Regions from separate parts of the Peribacillus sp. YIM B13477 genome, predicted to be linked through region 1. Evidence: riboswitches for the same ligand, from Rfam matches in the RefSeq annotation. Region 1 holds a riboswitch; each other region holds the start of a gene.
The links. A riboswitch is a leader RNA that binds a small molecule or an ion and turns the genes downstream of it on or off. The one in region 1 is predicted to bind S-adenosylmethionine.

Region 1 (3,122 bases):
TGCCCGGCTCGTTTTCCGGAATGGCTATTTCTCCGATTCCGCTTCTAGGTCCACTTGCCAGCCATCTGACATCGTTTGCAATTTTCATTAAATCCGCCGCCAATGCTTTCAAAGCACCGTGTGCATAGACGATTTCGTTATGGCTAGTCAATGCATGGAACTTATTATCAGATGTGACAAAAGGATATCCTGTATCCGCTGCAATTTGTTTGGCGGAAAGTCCCGGGAATTCTTTCTTTGTATTGATTCCGGTTCCTACAGCCGTTCCGCCTAGAGCAAGGTTCAATAGTTTTTGGCTGCTTTCCTCAATCATCGCCAAATCTTTATCGAGCATCGCTTTCCAACCGGAAATTTCTTGTCCTAATGTTAATGGTGTAGCATCTTGAAGATGTGTCCGGCCGATTTTCACGACATCCCAAAATTCTTTTTCTTTTGTATCGAATGTATCACGAAGTGCTTTGATGGCAGGAACCAATTTTTCAGCGACTTCCATAAAGGCTGCAATATGCATGGCGGTCGGGAAAGTATCATTTGAGCTTTGTGCCTTGTTAACATCATCATTCGGATGAAGGATTTCCGATTCACCATTTTCTTTTAACCATTCATTCCCTTTGTTAGCGACCACTTCATTCACGTTCATATTACTTTGCGTACCGCTTCCCGTTTGCCACACTACAAGCGGGAAATGTTCATCAAGCGTACCTTCAAGGATTTCGCCGCAAATCTTGACGATGGCGTTCTTTTTAACTTCGGAAAGGTCACCAAGATCATAGTTCACCTTTGCAGCAGCTTGTTTAACGTATGCAAATGCACGAACCAATTCAATCGGCATTTTTTCGTTACCGATTTTAAAATTGTTACGGCTTCTCTCAGTTTGTGCTCCCCAATATTTATCAGCAGGAACTTTCACTTCACCCATCGTATCTCGTTCGATTCTGTATTCCATGTATTCTCCTCCTAAGTTTGCACTATTCATTGAAGAATTTTTGCATATGAAATGAATAATGTCGGATTATTCTTTCTCTCCATACATTGTACAAACTTTATTATTTTAAAGCAAAAATATCCCGCTGACCCTTTCCATATTTCTGGAAAATCCTAGGCCGTTCATATTTAGATGAAAATTTGGATATTCTTTTTTGACACATAAAGTGTAGGCACCTCTAGGCTTCAATTGACCTGGCCATGAACACAAACACATCATCACCCCCAAAATGTCCTTGACAGCGTTTTGTATATATAGTAAATTCAAAAGAAATTGAATAATCTAAACTCTTATCGAGAGAGGTAGAGGGAATGGCCCGATGACACCTCAGCAACCTTCATTTGTTTCAAACCAATGAAAAGGTGCTAATTCCACAAGTTTATGAACTTGGAAGATAAGAAGAATGACTCGTCCCTACTTAATCAAAGTCTTCTTCTTAAAGAAGACTTTTTTTTATTTTATTTAACTCAAAGGAGCAGTGAAAACCATGTATAAACCTGAAACATATCTTGCTCAATTAGGAAATCGCAGTGAAACGGCGACAGGAACAGTCAATCCGCCGGTATACTTTTCAACAGCTTTTCGCCACGAAGGAATCGGTCAATCGACGGGATTCGACTACACAAGGACAGGTAACCCTACCCGCCAGCTATTGGAGCGATCCATCGCCGATCTGGAAAAAGGAGACCAAGGCTATGCCTGCAGTTCAGGAATGGCCGCCATCTCCACTATACTCGCCCTTTTTAAATCCGGGGATGCGTGGATTGTCAGTGAAGATCTTTATGGCGGTACATATCGGCTGTTAGAACAAGGTTTTAAAAAATGGGGATTGCAGTGTGACTATGTAAACACTTGTTGTTTGGAGGATATCGAAAAAGCCATCACTCCTCACACGAAAGCCATCTTCATCGAAACTCCCACTAACCCTCTTATGCAGCAAACGGATATTAGCGCCGTTGCCGCATTGGCTAAACGATATAATTTATTGCTAATCGTTGATAACACTTTTTACACGCCTCTTATTCAACAACCCATCTTGCTTGGAGCTGATATTGTGATCCACAGTGCAACCAAGTATCTCGGTGGTCATAATGATGTGCTCGCCGGACTGATCGTTGCTAGCGGCGCTGAATTATGTGATGCACTTGCCTTCCATCATAATGGCACTGGAGCTGTCTTGAGCCCATTTGATTCTTGGCTGTTGATGCGCGGAATGAAAACCCTGGCATTGCGGATGGAGCGTCATGAAAAGAATGCCAAGATACTTGTAGATTACTTATCGGAGCATGATTGTGTTACGGACGTATTGTATCCAGGCCGGGGCGGCATGATTTCTTTCCGCATCATTGATGAAGCGGCGGTCAACCCATTTTTACAATCGCTCTCATTAATTTCCTTTGCAGAAAGCCTGGGAGGAGTTGAAAGCTTCATCACCTATCCTGCCACACAAACACATGCCGATATACCGCTTGAAGTCAGAACGGCAAACGGGGTTTGTAACCGACTGCTCCGCTTCTCCGTTGGCATCGAGGATAGCGACGATTTGATTGGTGACTTGCAGCAAGCATTCGCACATGTAAAAAGGGAGGCACTACGATGACAGATCAAAATTTTAGCTTTGAAACGAAATTACTTCATAATCAACATAAATTCGATCCGGCAACGGGCGGTGTGAGCGTCCCCATCCAGCATGCATCGACTTTCCATCAATCCGATATCGATCAATTCGGCAAATATGACTACAGCAGAAGCGGGAACCCAACCCGCGAGGCACTTGAAGACATCATTGCCGAACTTGAGGAAGGCACTCACGGCTTTGCCTTTTCATCAGGTATGGCTGCCATTTCAACAGCCTTCCTGCTATTGTCTGCCGGGGATCATATCGTCATTTCCGAAGATGTGTATGGCGGAACGTTCAGGATGGTCACAAGCGTATTGAACCGTTTCAATATTGAGCATACCTTCGTTGACATGACAGACCTTGAAAGTGTCAAAGCGGCGGTTCAGCCAAATACCAGGGCCATATACATTGAAACGCCTTCAAATCCTTTACTTAAAGTGACCGATATTCAAGCTGTATGTGATATCGCAAAAAAAGCCGGTGCCTTAAGTTTTGTTGATAATACATTCTTGACGC
Region 2 (3,122 bases), on a different contig from region 1:
CAGCCGCCGCTTCAGAAAGTTCCTTTCCTGCCAGAACCGCTTCCACGGCAGAACGAAAAGCCTTGGCACCGCCCTCTGCTCCGTCAGGGTGCCCGTGAATTCCGCCTCCGGCATTAATCACACTATCAAGCCCGAAATCCTTGATCAGGTCTGGAACCATGCCCGGATGAATGCCTGCAGAAGGAACAGGGAAGGCTTTTTTCCATGAAAGTTCATCTCTTGTCAGAGCTTCAGCAATCGCTAAGGTCTCCGTTTTTTCAAGTGCGACATTTCCATAAGGAGAAGGGAACAAGGATAAATCCGCACCTGATAATCTTACTAATTTACCAAGCAATAATGGATAGCCGATACCATAAAATGATGAAGATGCCAATGCCCCGCTATATGCGGGGTGCGCCATGATCGGCAGCTTGATACGATCATGTTCACTCAAGGCCTGCAATACATCCAAACCATATGTATGAACGTTGAACAATAAAGCATCTGCCCCTGCTTCAGCCGCTTGCTCTGCCTTATCCAATAATTCAAATGTTTTCCCTGATAGATTGACAGCATATAAAGTCCGGTGGCCAGCGGTTTCATAGACTTCATTCAAGATTCTTTTTCCCGTTTTTATTCTATCGAAAAATGGAGTCAGTTCCTGGTCGAAGAGGATTTCATCATCCTTAACTAGGTCGACACCTCCCAATGCTTGTTGCCTCAGTTGCTCATTATGAAATGTTAGGTCTCTTCCCAATACGCCTTTAAAGATGCTCATCACCAAGGGCCTGTTAGATACGCCAACTTTTTCCCTTATGCCTTTAATGCCAAATTGCGGCCCGGGAAAAGCTTTTTGAATATCACCGACAAAATCCAAGTCAATAAGTTTTATTTCACCGTCCAAGGAAAGCTTGCCGAAGACCGTCGTAAGGATTGCGGGTAAATCATTGGAGAAATTCCTTGCCGGATAGGCAATTTTAATCTGCGAACGGTATACTTTCCGATTAAAGTAGCTGTTTGCCCTCTCTTCTTCAGGTAGGGGTATCACCGATACGACGCGCCCCTTATGTTTTTCCAGTTGTTTCTGTACCAAATGTGGCAATTCCGTCCATGTCCCCACAGTCAGACCCAAGGCAATGCTCTCTGCTTTTTTCTCATGATTTCCATTAAAGTCATGAATTAAATAAGTAGCGACTATCTCGCTCATCTGATCACTCCTATAACACGTTAGTAAACTCTCGATGTCATTAATAACCTGAGATGGTCTCAAAATGGCAAAAGCCCCTTCATAAAGAAGAGGCTTTAAAAAGCCATCTTCTTATCTCCCAGCCCTCGGCTGCAAGAATTAGCACCGTGCCTTGCGGATTTCAAAAAAATCCGGCGGAAGGATTCCGCCCCATTTTACAATGGAATTACGGTCGGTTGCTGGGCTTCATCGGGCTAGTCCCTCCACCTGCTCAAAATAAGAAAACGCTGATATATAAGTTGCATCCAAGTATCGAAAGATTAAGAATTTATTTTGTATTCTGACAGGTAATTCCTACTTTGTCAATAAGTTTTAACTATTTAAAGGTGAGCCTTATTGCATTAAAACAAGTTTAATGTCCGTATTCGTTCCACAGCCTCTTGCAGCCGTTCTTCCGAAGTCAGTAGCCCTACCCTGACATAACCTTCGCCAAATTCACCGAACCCATTCCCTGCAGCAACAGCTACATGGGCATGCGTTAATAAATAGTCAGCAAAACTCTCGGACGTAAAACCTTCAGGTACTTTGAGCCAGGCAAAAAACGATGCCGCTGGAGCTTTGACATCCCAGCCGATGGCCCTCAATCCCTCAATGAAAACATTCCTTCGCCCCTCGTACATCTGCACTAACTGCCCTACACAGGTCTGTGAGTCAAGCAAAGCGCTTGCCGCAGCTTCTTGTATCGCCGGGAAGAGACTCACATAAAGATGGTCTTGTAATAGTTCAAGAGCTTCTATTACACTCTTATTGCCCACTGCGAAGCCGACTCTCCACCCTGCCATATTGTATGTTTTCGATAGAGTGTATATTTCAACTCCTACATCCTTCGCTCCCTCCGCCTGGAGAAAGCTTATCGGTTTTTTTCCGTCGAATCCTATCGCCCCATAGGCGAAATCATGGACCACACAAATTGAATGTTCTTTTGCAAAGGAGACGGTTTCATCAAAGAAACTTTCAGTTGCAGAAGCGCCTGTGGGATTATTCGGATAATTCAAGAACATCATTTTGGCTTTATCAAGAACTTCTTTATGTATGTCATCGTATTTCGGAAGAAAATCATTTTCTTCTGTCAAGGGCATCAGTTCGGTCTTTGCCTGGGCTAAAACAACACCGGAAAGATAATCCGGATAGCCGGGATCTGGAACAAGGATCGTATCACCTGGATTCAATAAACACTGCGGAAGTTCGACAAGACCTGCCTTTCCCCCGAAGAGAATTGCCACTTCACTATTCGGATCCAGCTTGACACCGTATTCCCGCTCATAAAAGACGGCAGCAGCATCTTTTAAATATTGATGTCCCCGGAATGGCGAATATTTATGATTAATCGTTTTTTCAGCGGCAGTTTGCAAACTTTTGACGATATGTTCCGGCGTCGGCTGATCAGGGTTTCCCTGGCCTAAATTAATGACATCATGTCCTTGCTCCGTGATTGCATTGACTTTTGCGACCAGTGAAGCAAAAAACTGCTTGGGCAGGTCCTGAAGCAGTCCGGATTTTTCGAATTGCACCATTTATACACCTTCTCTGAAATTTCTTGAAATTCTAGTCACAAATGATATATGTTTATCGTAGTCTTGTAAAGCATTTTTTACATGTGGGGGTTTTAAACGATGAAGTGGAAAATAGCTTGTATTCAAATGGATATAGCTTTCGGGCAACCAGATATCAATTTTCAGGTTGCAGAACAATGGATGGAAAAAGCAGCTCGGTCCCAACCCGATATCGTCATATTACCAGAGCTTTGGACAACCGGATACGACTTGACCAGGCTGAATGAGATTGCTGATCAAGAGGCAGAAAAAACGATTGAATTTCTTAAAACACAGGCACAGAAACACCAGATTCACATCATCGGCGGTTCCATTGCGAAAAAAACAAGCAAGGGAATCTATAA
Region 3 (3,122 bases), on a different contig from region 1:
TCCAATAATTTGAATTATGAAGACGATAATTAGAATAACGATTGTCGCTACAAGCGTAACGTCATTTTGATTTCTTTGATAGCCGTCCAAATAGGCTAGATTACCAAGCCCGCCAGCGCCGATGACCCCGGCCATCGCGGTATATCCAACCAATGCAATCGATGTTACCGTAATCCCGGAAATAAGGGCAGGCATCGACTCTGGAAGAAGGACCTTCCAAATGATCGTGCTCGTTTTTGCTCCCATCGATTTAGCGGCTTCAATTACACCTTTATCGATTTCACGAAGGCCGATTTCAACCATACGCGCATAAAATGGGGCAGCACCGATAATAAGTGCCGGCAGTGCAGCGTTCTCACCGATCATGGAACCGACAAGCGCTTTAGTGAAAGGAATGAGCAGCACGATCAAAATAAGAAATGGAATGGAGCGGAATATATTGACGACAGCACTCATGACTCCGTTGACAGCCCGGTTTTGCCACATATTACCCTTCCCTGTCAGGAAAAGGATCAATCCTAGTATTATGCCTATAAAAAAGGTTGCCACTACAGAGACGCTTGTCATGTAAAGCGTTTCTTTCGTAGCTTCAATGATGTCTTCCCAATCAACATTCGGCAATAATTCTTCAAGCATGAGTAATCACCTCCACGCCTACCTGCTGTGCTTTAATGAATTCGATTGCGCGGAGCATTTCATCCTCTTTGCCATCTAGATGGATAAACAATGTTCCATATGAACCGCTTCTTGTTTGGGATATCTTACCTTGAACGATATTGACATCCAACTCGAAGTTACGTACAAGCTTGGTGATCAATGGGCTTTCTGCATGATCACCTACAAAGGTCAATTGAATCACTTTGCCTGCTGGATAGCGTTCGAGCAAATGGTCCATCGTTTCTTTCGTTTCTTCCGGTTCCGTTACCTGTTGCACGAAACGCTTCGTCATTTGTTCTTTAGGATTCTTGAAAACATCCAGGACAGGACCCTGTTCAACAACCTGCCCGCTTTCCATCACGGCGACACGATGGCAGATTTTACGTATTACATGCATTTCATGCGTAATCAAGACGATCGTCAATCCCAAACGCTTATTGATGTCAACAAGCAATTCGAGTATGGAGTCGGTAGTCTGCGGATCCAAAGCAGAAGTCGCTTCATCACACAGAAGCACTTTAGGGTCATTTGCCAGAGCCCTGGCTATTCCCACCCTTTGCTTTTGCCCTCCGCTTAATTGCGAAGGATAGGCCTTTTCCCTGCCTTCAAGTCCGACTAACTTGATCAATTCGTTCACACGCTTGGTGCGTTCAGGTTTAGAAACTCCTGCAATTTCCAACGGGAAAGATATATTCTCCTGAACGGTCCTTGACCATAATAGATTGAAATGCTGGAAAATCATGCTGATTTCTTGACGGGCCTTACGGAGCTGAGCCCCTTTAATTTTTGAAATTTCCTTTTCAGCCACCACAACGGATCCCTCTGTCGGTGTTTCCAATCCATTGAGCATTCTGATCAAAGTACTTTTCCCCGCTCCACTGTAACCGATGATCCCGAAAATCTCGCCTTTATTTATTTCAACATTCACATTATTTACAGCCTTGATCGTCTCACTGTTTCCTTTTCCTGTTCGGAACAGCTTACTGACTTTCGTCAATGTAATCATTAACCCTCACCTCTTTTATCCAATAAAACCTATGAACTTAGTTGATTTCTCTACATTATTAGTCTGTTTCTCCTATCATGTTCCCAATTAAAATAGAAAAAACCTTTCTGCATGAGCAGAAAGGCAGGTGAAGAATCAGGCCTTCCTCTCATCTTCCAAAGTGATTAAACTTTGTGTGAATTGGCACCTTTCCAAGGAAATCACCTTGTCGGTTGCCGGGTTTCATCGGGCACATCCCTCCACCTCTCTTGATAAGAGCTAATATATAGAATATTTGTACATCATTAAGTTCTTTAGTATGGAGAAATTTTATCATAGATAAAAAAGGAGCGCAATGTATATTATTTCTAGTACAAGAATGAACAGGAACTTTGCTTAAAGCGTTTTGGAAGTCAAGGAGACGATGTTCGTCGCCTTTTCAATTGCCTGCTCCAAATCTTCTATTAAGTCGTCTACATTTTCAATCCCAATCGATAAACGGACTTGATCGGCACTTACACCCGCTTTCGCAAGACCTGCCTCATTCAATTGTTGATGGGTGGTACTTGCTGGGTGGATGATCAAGCTCTTCGCATCCCCTACATTCGCCACATGGGACCATAATTCCACCGAATTGATAAGTTTTGCCCCAGCTTCGCGATTACCTTGAATCCCAAATGTGACGACAGATCCAGCTCCCTTTGGCAAATATTTATCCGCAAGGGCTTTATCGGGATGATCCTCATCACCAGGATGTGAAACCCAGGTCACGGCAGGATGGTTTTTTAAATATTGAATGACAGACTTGGTGTTTGATAGATGCTCTTTCATCCTTACATGCAGCGTTTCAAGTCCAAGCGTAAACTGGAATGCACTTTGGGCACTTAGCGTAGGGCCCAAATCACGGAGTAACTGGACTCGGGCTTTCGTTATGAATGCGGCAGGGCCAACTGCCTCGGCGTATACCAGACCGTCGTAACTAGGGTCAGGCTCCGTGAAGCCAGGATAGTTTGGCGAGTTCCAATCGAATTTTCCTCCATCCACGATGACACCGCCTAGCGTCGTTCCATTTCCAAGAAGCCATTTTGTAGCGGAATGGATGACAATATCCGCTCCAAAATCAATTGGTCTGCAAAGATACGGTGTTGCGAAGGTATTATCAATGATTAAAGGTATGCCGGCTTCGTGGGCGATTTCCGCTACCGCTTCAATATCGAGCACCCTCAAACTTGGATTTCCGATCGTTTCAGCAAAAATGGCTTTAGTTCTTGGTGTAATCGCCCTTTTAAAATTCTCAGGGTCATCGGGAGAAACGAACTTCACTTTGATCCCATATTTAGGAAGAGTGTTTTCGAAAAGGTTATACGTACCGCCATATAATGTAGAGGCTGAAACAATCTCATCCCCTGCGGCAGCAATATTCAGGATCGAAAGTGAGATGGCGGCCATTCCGCTTGCCGTTGCCAATCCGCCGATACCG
Region 4 (3,122 bases), on a different contig from region 1:
CGGGCAATATAAGGAGCCGCGTAAAAGATTAGCGGAACAATGGCCGCATTCATTCCGATCGCACTTCCGACAATCATTCTGGTAAGCGGAATAACTGCTACAAGCAAGATGATGAAAGGAACGGACCGCAATATATTGATGATCGGGTTCAATACATTAAAAATCCATTTATTCTCCAGGATGTGACCCTTTCTTGTAATGACAAGCAGGATACCGAGCGGAAGCCCGATCAATCCGGAAAACACCAATGAGATGGCTACCATATAAAGTGTGTCACCGAAAGCTGTCAACAGCTGCTCTGCCGTTATTTCCATTCCCCAAAGCGTATTACCCATTTATCTGCACCTCCTGGACGAGAATCCCCTCATCTTTAATATATTGATAAGCCTTATCCACCTCATTTTTGCTCCCCGTCACTTCGATGATCAAATTCCCGAAAGGCGTTTCCTGGATTTCAGAAATATTGGCTGATAAGACACTTAAATGAACATCATACTTCTTCGAGATGGTTGAAAGTAAAGGAGTACCCGAAGTAGTTCCAATAAAATTAATTTTCCAAATAATCGGGATATGGGACCCTATGCTTTTTAAGAAACTTTGTGGAATTTCGTCATGTATGACCGTTCTCACGAAGTTTTTTGCAATATCCGTTTGCGGCTTGGCAAAAACTTCGAAAACCGAACCTTGTTCAACGACGCAGCCGCCCTCCATGACCGCTACCTTATTGCAAATTTCCCGAATGACAGACATCTCATGAGTGATTAGCAGAATGGTAATATTGTATTCTTCATTAATTTTTTTTAAGAGCTGCAGAACTGCACTCGTTGTTTGTGGATCCAATGCCGAAGTAGCTTCATCACACAATAAGATCGATGGATTTGTAGCCAATGCCCTCGCAATGCCGATCCGCTGCTTTTGCCCGCCGGATAATTGATCCGGATAACTCTTTGCTTTGCTCGATAAGCCAACGAACTCCAACAGCTCGCCTACCCGGTTTTTGATTTCTTTAGCCGGAGTTCCCGATAAAACCAGCGGCATGGCAATATTATCAAAAACAGTCTTTGAGTTTAGCAAGTTGAAATGCTGAAAGATCATCCCGATTTTTTTCTTTTCTGCCCGTAATTCCTTCGGGCTTAATTTGGTCAAATCCTTGCCCCCAACAACCACCGAACCATCTGAAGGATGTTCAAGCAAATTGACCAATCTGATCAACGTACTCTTTCCGGCCCCGCTATAACCGACTACCCCGAATATATCCCCCTTTTCCACTGTCAAATCAATGCCCTTCAAAGCCTCGACAGTCTGTTTCTTTGTTTGATAAATCTTTTTAACACCTTGAAACTCAATCATCCAATCTCCCCCCATGCTGTTTATTTATACGAATTCCTTATCCAGAGAGAAGAGCTTTGCAACGCTTCATAATGATAGGGTTAAAATTCAGGAGTGAAACTGCAAAATTCACGAGTAATTACGTGAAACTCACGAGTAAGTCTGCGAAATTCACGAGTAAATCCACCAAACTCACGATTATTGCGCGAAACTCACGAGTAATTGCACCCATTCTCAAAATAACCATATACATTTTGAATAAACAAAAGAGGCCTCTTCCGTCATCAGACAGAAGAGGCCTCTTTTAGACATAAAAAAGAGTAAACTCTTAAATTAATTATCTAAGAAAAGCTCCTTCTTATCTTTCAAACTTTCGTCCGTTGGAATTAGCACAGTATTTTTACAAAAGTAAAAACCCGCTGCCGAGGTATCATAGGGCCAAGTCCCTCCACATCTCTTGATAAGAATTAACGTTGTATTTAATTATGTCCTTCACTATATATTCTATTTTCTCTAAAGTCAACCATATTTTTTATCGCTATAAATAGTTTCATAATATAGTGAATTGATACTTTTTTATTATATCAATATATTTTATTTTCCTACTTTTATAATGATTTACCCATTCTCCATACAGGGTATTTTTCATTTTCTTCCCTTATCTTCACCATGCCTGAATTCGTATATAAAGAAATCGCCCTTTGATTATCCGGAGAAACCCTTAAGTGATATTCGGATACATTAAATTGCCTGAAAAAGTTTTCTGCGTAGCGAACCAATTCCTTGCCAAGGCCTTTACTGCGGTATTCGGGAATAAGGTAAAATAGATTCACATAGCCAATTTCAGTTCCTTCGTACTCCCGAATTTGAAGTTCCATTTGTCCAATCGGTTCTTGGTCCTTTTCAATGATCACCTGTCCATCAGGAAATTTGCGGACCCTTTCTTCCATTCGTTGCAGATATGCATGTTCATCTCCAAAACCAGCATCAGTTCCAAAACTTACAATAAAGGAATCTTTCCGGAATTTAATGATAGTATCTTTATCTTTGTCCGTATCAATGGTACGAAAGATCAACTTCATCCACCCCTATCATTTTAGTGAAATAGTTTTCAAGCAGGGAAAACTTTCTTTTTCATAAATAAAAGGCTTAAAGGGGCCCTTTTGTTTTTGTGCCTTGATGAAAAAACATCTGCCATCTTCCATTCGCACATTTCCAGATTGAACTTCTTAAGGTATGTTCCAGCTTATCTTCATCAAAAATCCGGTATGTAGTTAACACGGTATCATCAGACAATGGATGCATCTCAAATTGACTTAGGGTCATGTTCACCGCTCCGGCACCCTCTTGCCCCATAAAATCGCTTTTTGTCCATATGTTACCCGAACTGCCGAACTCAAAGAAATCATCTTTCAATAATGATGAAAGCACTTCTGGAGATGTACGAACTTCAGATTTTAACAATTTCTCCTCCAGCTGATACAAATGCTCTTTTAATAATGAAGATTCCCTGTCCATTCATCTTGCCCTCCTTTTTCAACCATTTCCCTCGAAACAACGAAATTGGAAAAATCGTGAATAATTAATACGTAGATTTTCAGTAATTCATGAACCATGCGATTTAAGTTTTTTATCCAGCTGCTTGCCGATTAGCAGTTGGCTCATATGCGGTCAGCGGCATTTTTTCGTTTTTAACCGTTTTTGCCGTCCCTATTTTCTTATTAATATTTTTAACTTGCTTACTTTGTTTATATATTTCAAAGAAACTGGACTCACGACGGATTTCTAAGTGC

Region 2: it holds a riboswitch for S-adenosylmethionine, as region 1 does, so the genes downstream of both, mtnW (2,3-diketo-5-methylthiopentyl-1-phosphate enolase) here and ACFX4H_RS09860 (methionine biosynthesis PLP-dependent protein) in region 1, are expected to answer to the same signal.
Region 3: it holds a riboswitch for S-adenosylmethionine, as region 1 does, so the genes downstream of both, ACFX4H_RS18330 (methionine ABC transporter ATP-binding protein) here and ACFX4H_RS09860 (methionine biosynthesis PLP-dependent protein) in region 1, are expected to answer to the same signal.
Region 4: it holds a riboswitch for S-adenosylmethionine, as region 1 does, so the genes downstream of both, ACFX4H_RS13360 (methionine ABC transporter ATP-binding protein) here and ACFX4H_RS09860 (methionine biosynthesis PLP-dependent protein) in region 1, are expected to answer to the same signal.

The regions. Positions count from the first base shown of each region.
Region 1 is NZ_JBHZPD010000002.1:640,832-643,953, forward strand. Features, by position in the region: gene fumC (class II fumarate hydratase) at 1-946, opposite strand, end outside; SAM riboswitch class I at 1,273-1,386, shown strand; gene ACFX4H_RS09860 (methionine biosynthesis PLP-dependent protein) at 1,473-2,585, shown strand; gene metC (cystathionine beta-lyase) at 2,582-3,122, shown strand, end outside.
Region 2 is NZ_JBHZPD010000001.1:765,637-768,758, reverse strand. Features, by position in the region: gene mtnW (2,3-diketo-5-methylthiopentyl-1-phosphate enolase) at 1-1,186, opposite strand, end outside; SAM riboswitch class I at 1,295-1,448, opposite strand; gene ACFX4H_RS03850 (pyridoxal phosphate-dependent aminotransferase) at 1,567-2,739, opposite strand; gene ACFX4H_RS03845 (carbon-nitrogen family hydrolase) at 2,839-3,122, shown strand, end outside.
Region 3 is NZ_JBHZPD010000006.1:136,987-140,108, reverse strand. Features, by position in the region: gene ACFX4H_RS18335 (methionine ABC transporter permease) at 1-636, opposite strand, end outside; gene ACFX4H_RS18330 (methionine ABC transporter ATP-binding protein) at 629-1,663, opposite strand; SAM riboswitch class I at 1,809-1,921, opposite strand; gene ACFX4H_RS18325 (O-acetylhomoserine aminocarboxypropyltransferase/cysteine synthase family protein) at 2,039-3,122, opposite strand, start outside.
Region 4 is NZ_JBHZPD010000003.1:333,644-336,765, forward strand. Features, by position in the region: gene ACFX4H_RS13355 (methionine ABC transporter permease) at 1-314, opposite strand, end outside; gene ACFX4H_RS13360 (methionine ABC transporter ATP-binding protein) at 328-1,350, opposite strand; SAM riboswitch class I at 1,685-1,796, opposite strand; gene ACFX4H_RS13365 (GNAT family N-acetyltransferase) at 1,938-2,411, opposite strand; gene ACFX4H_RS13370 (nuclear transport factor 2 family protein) at 2,479-2,847, opposite strand.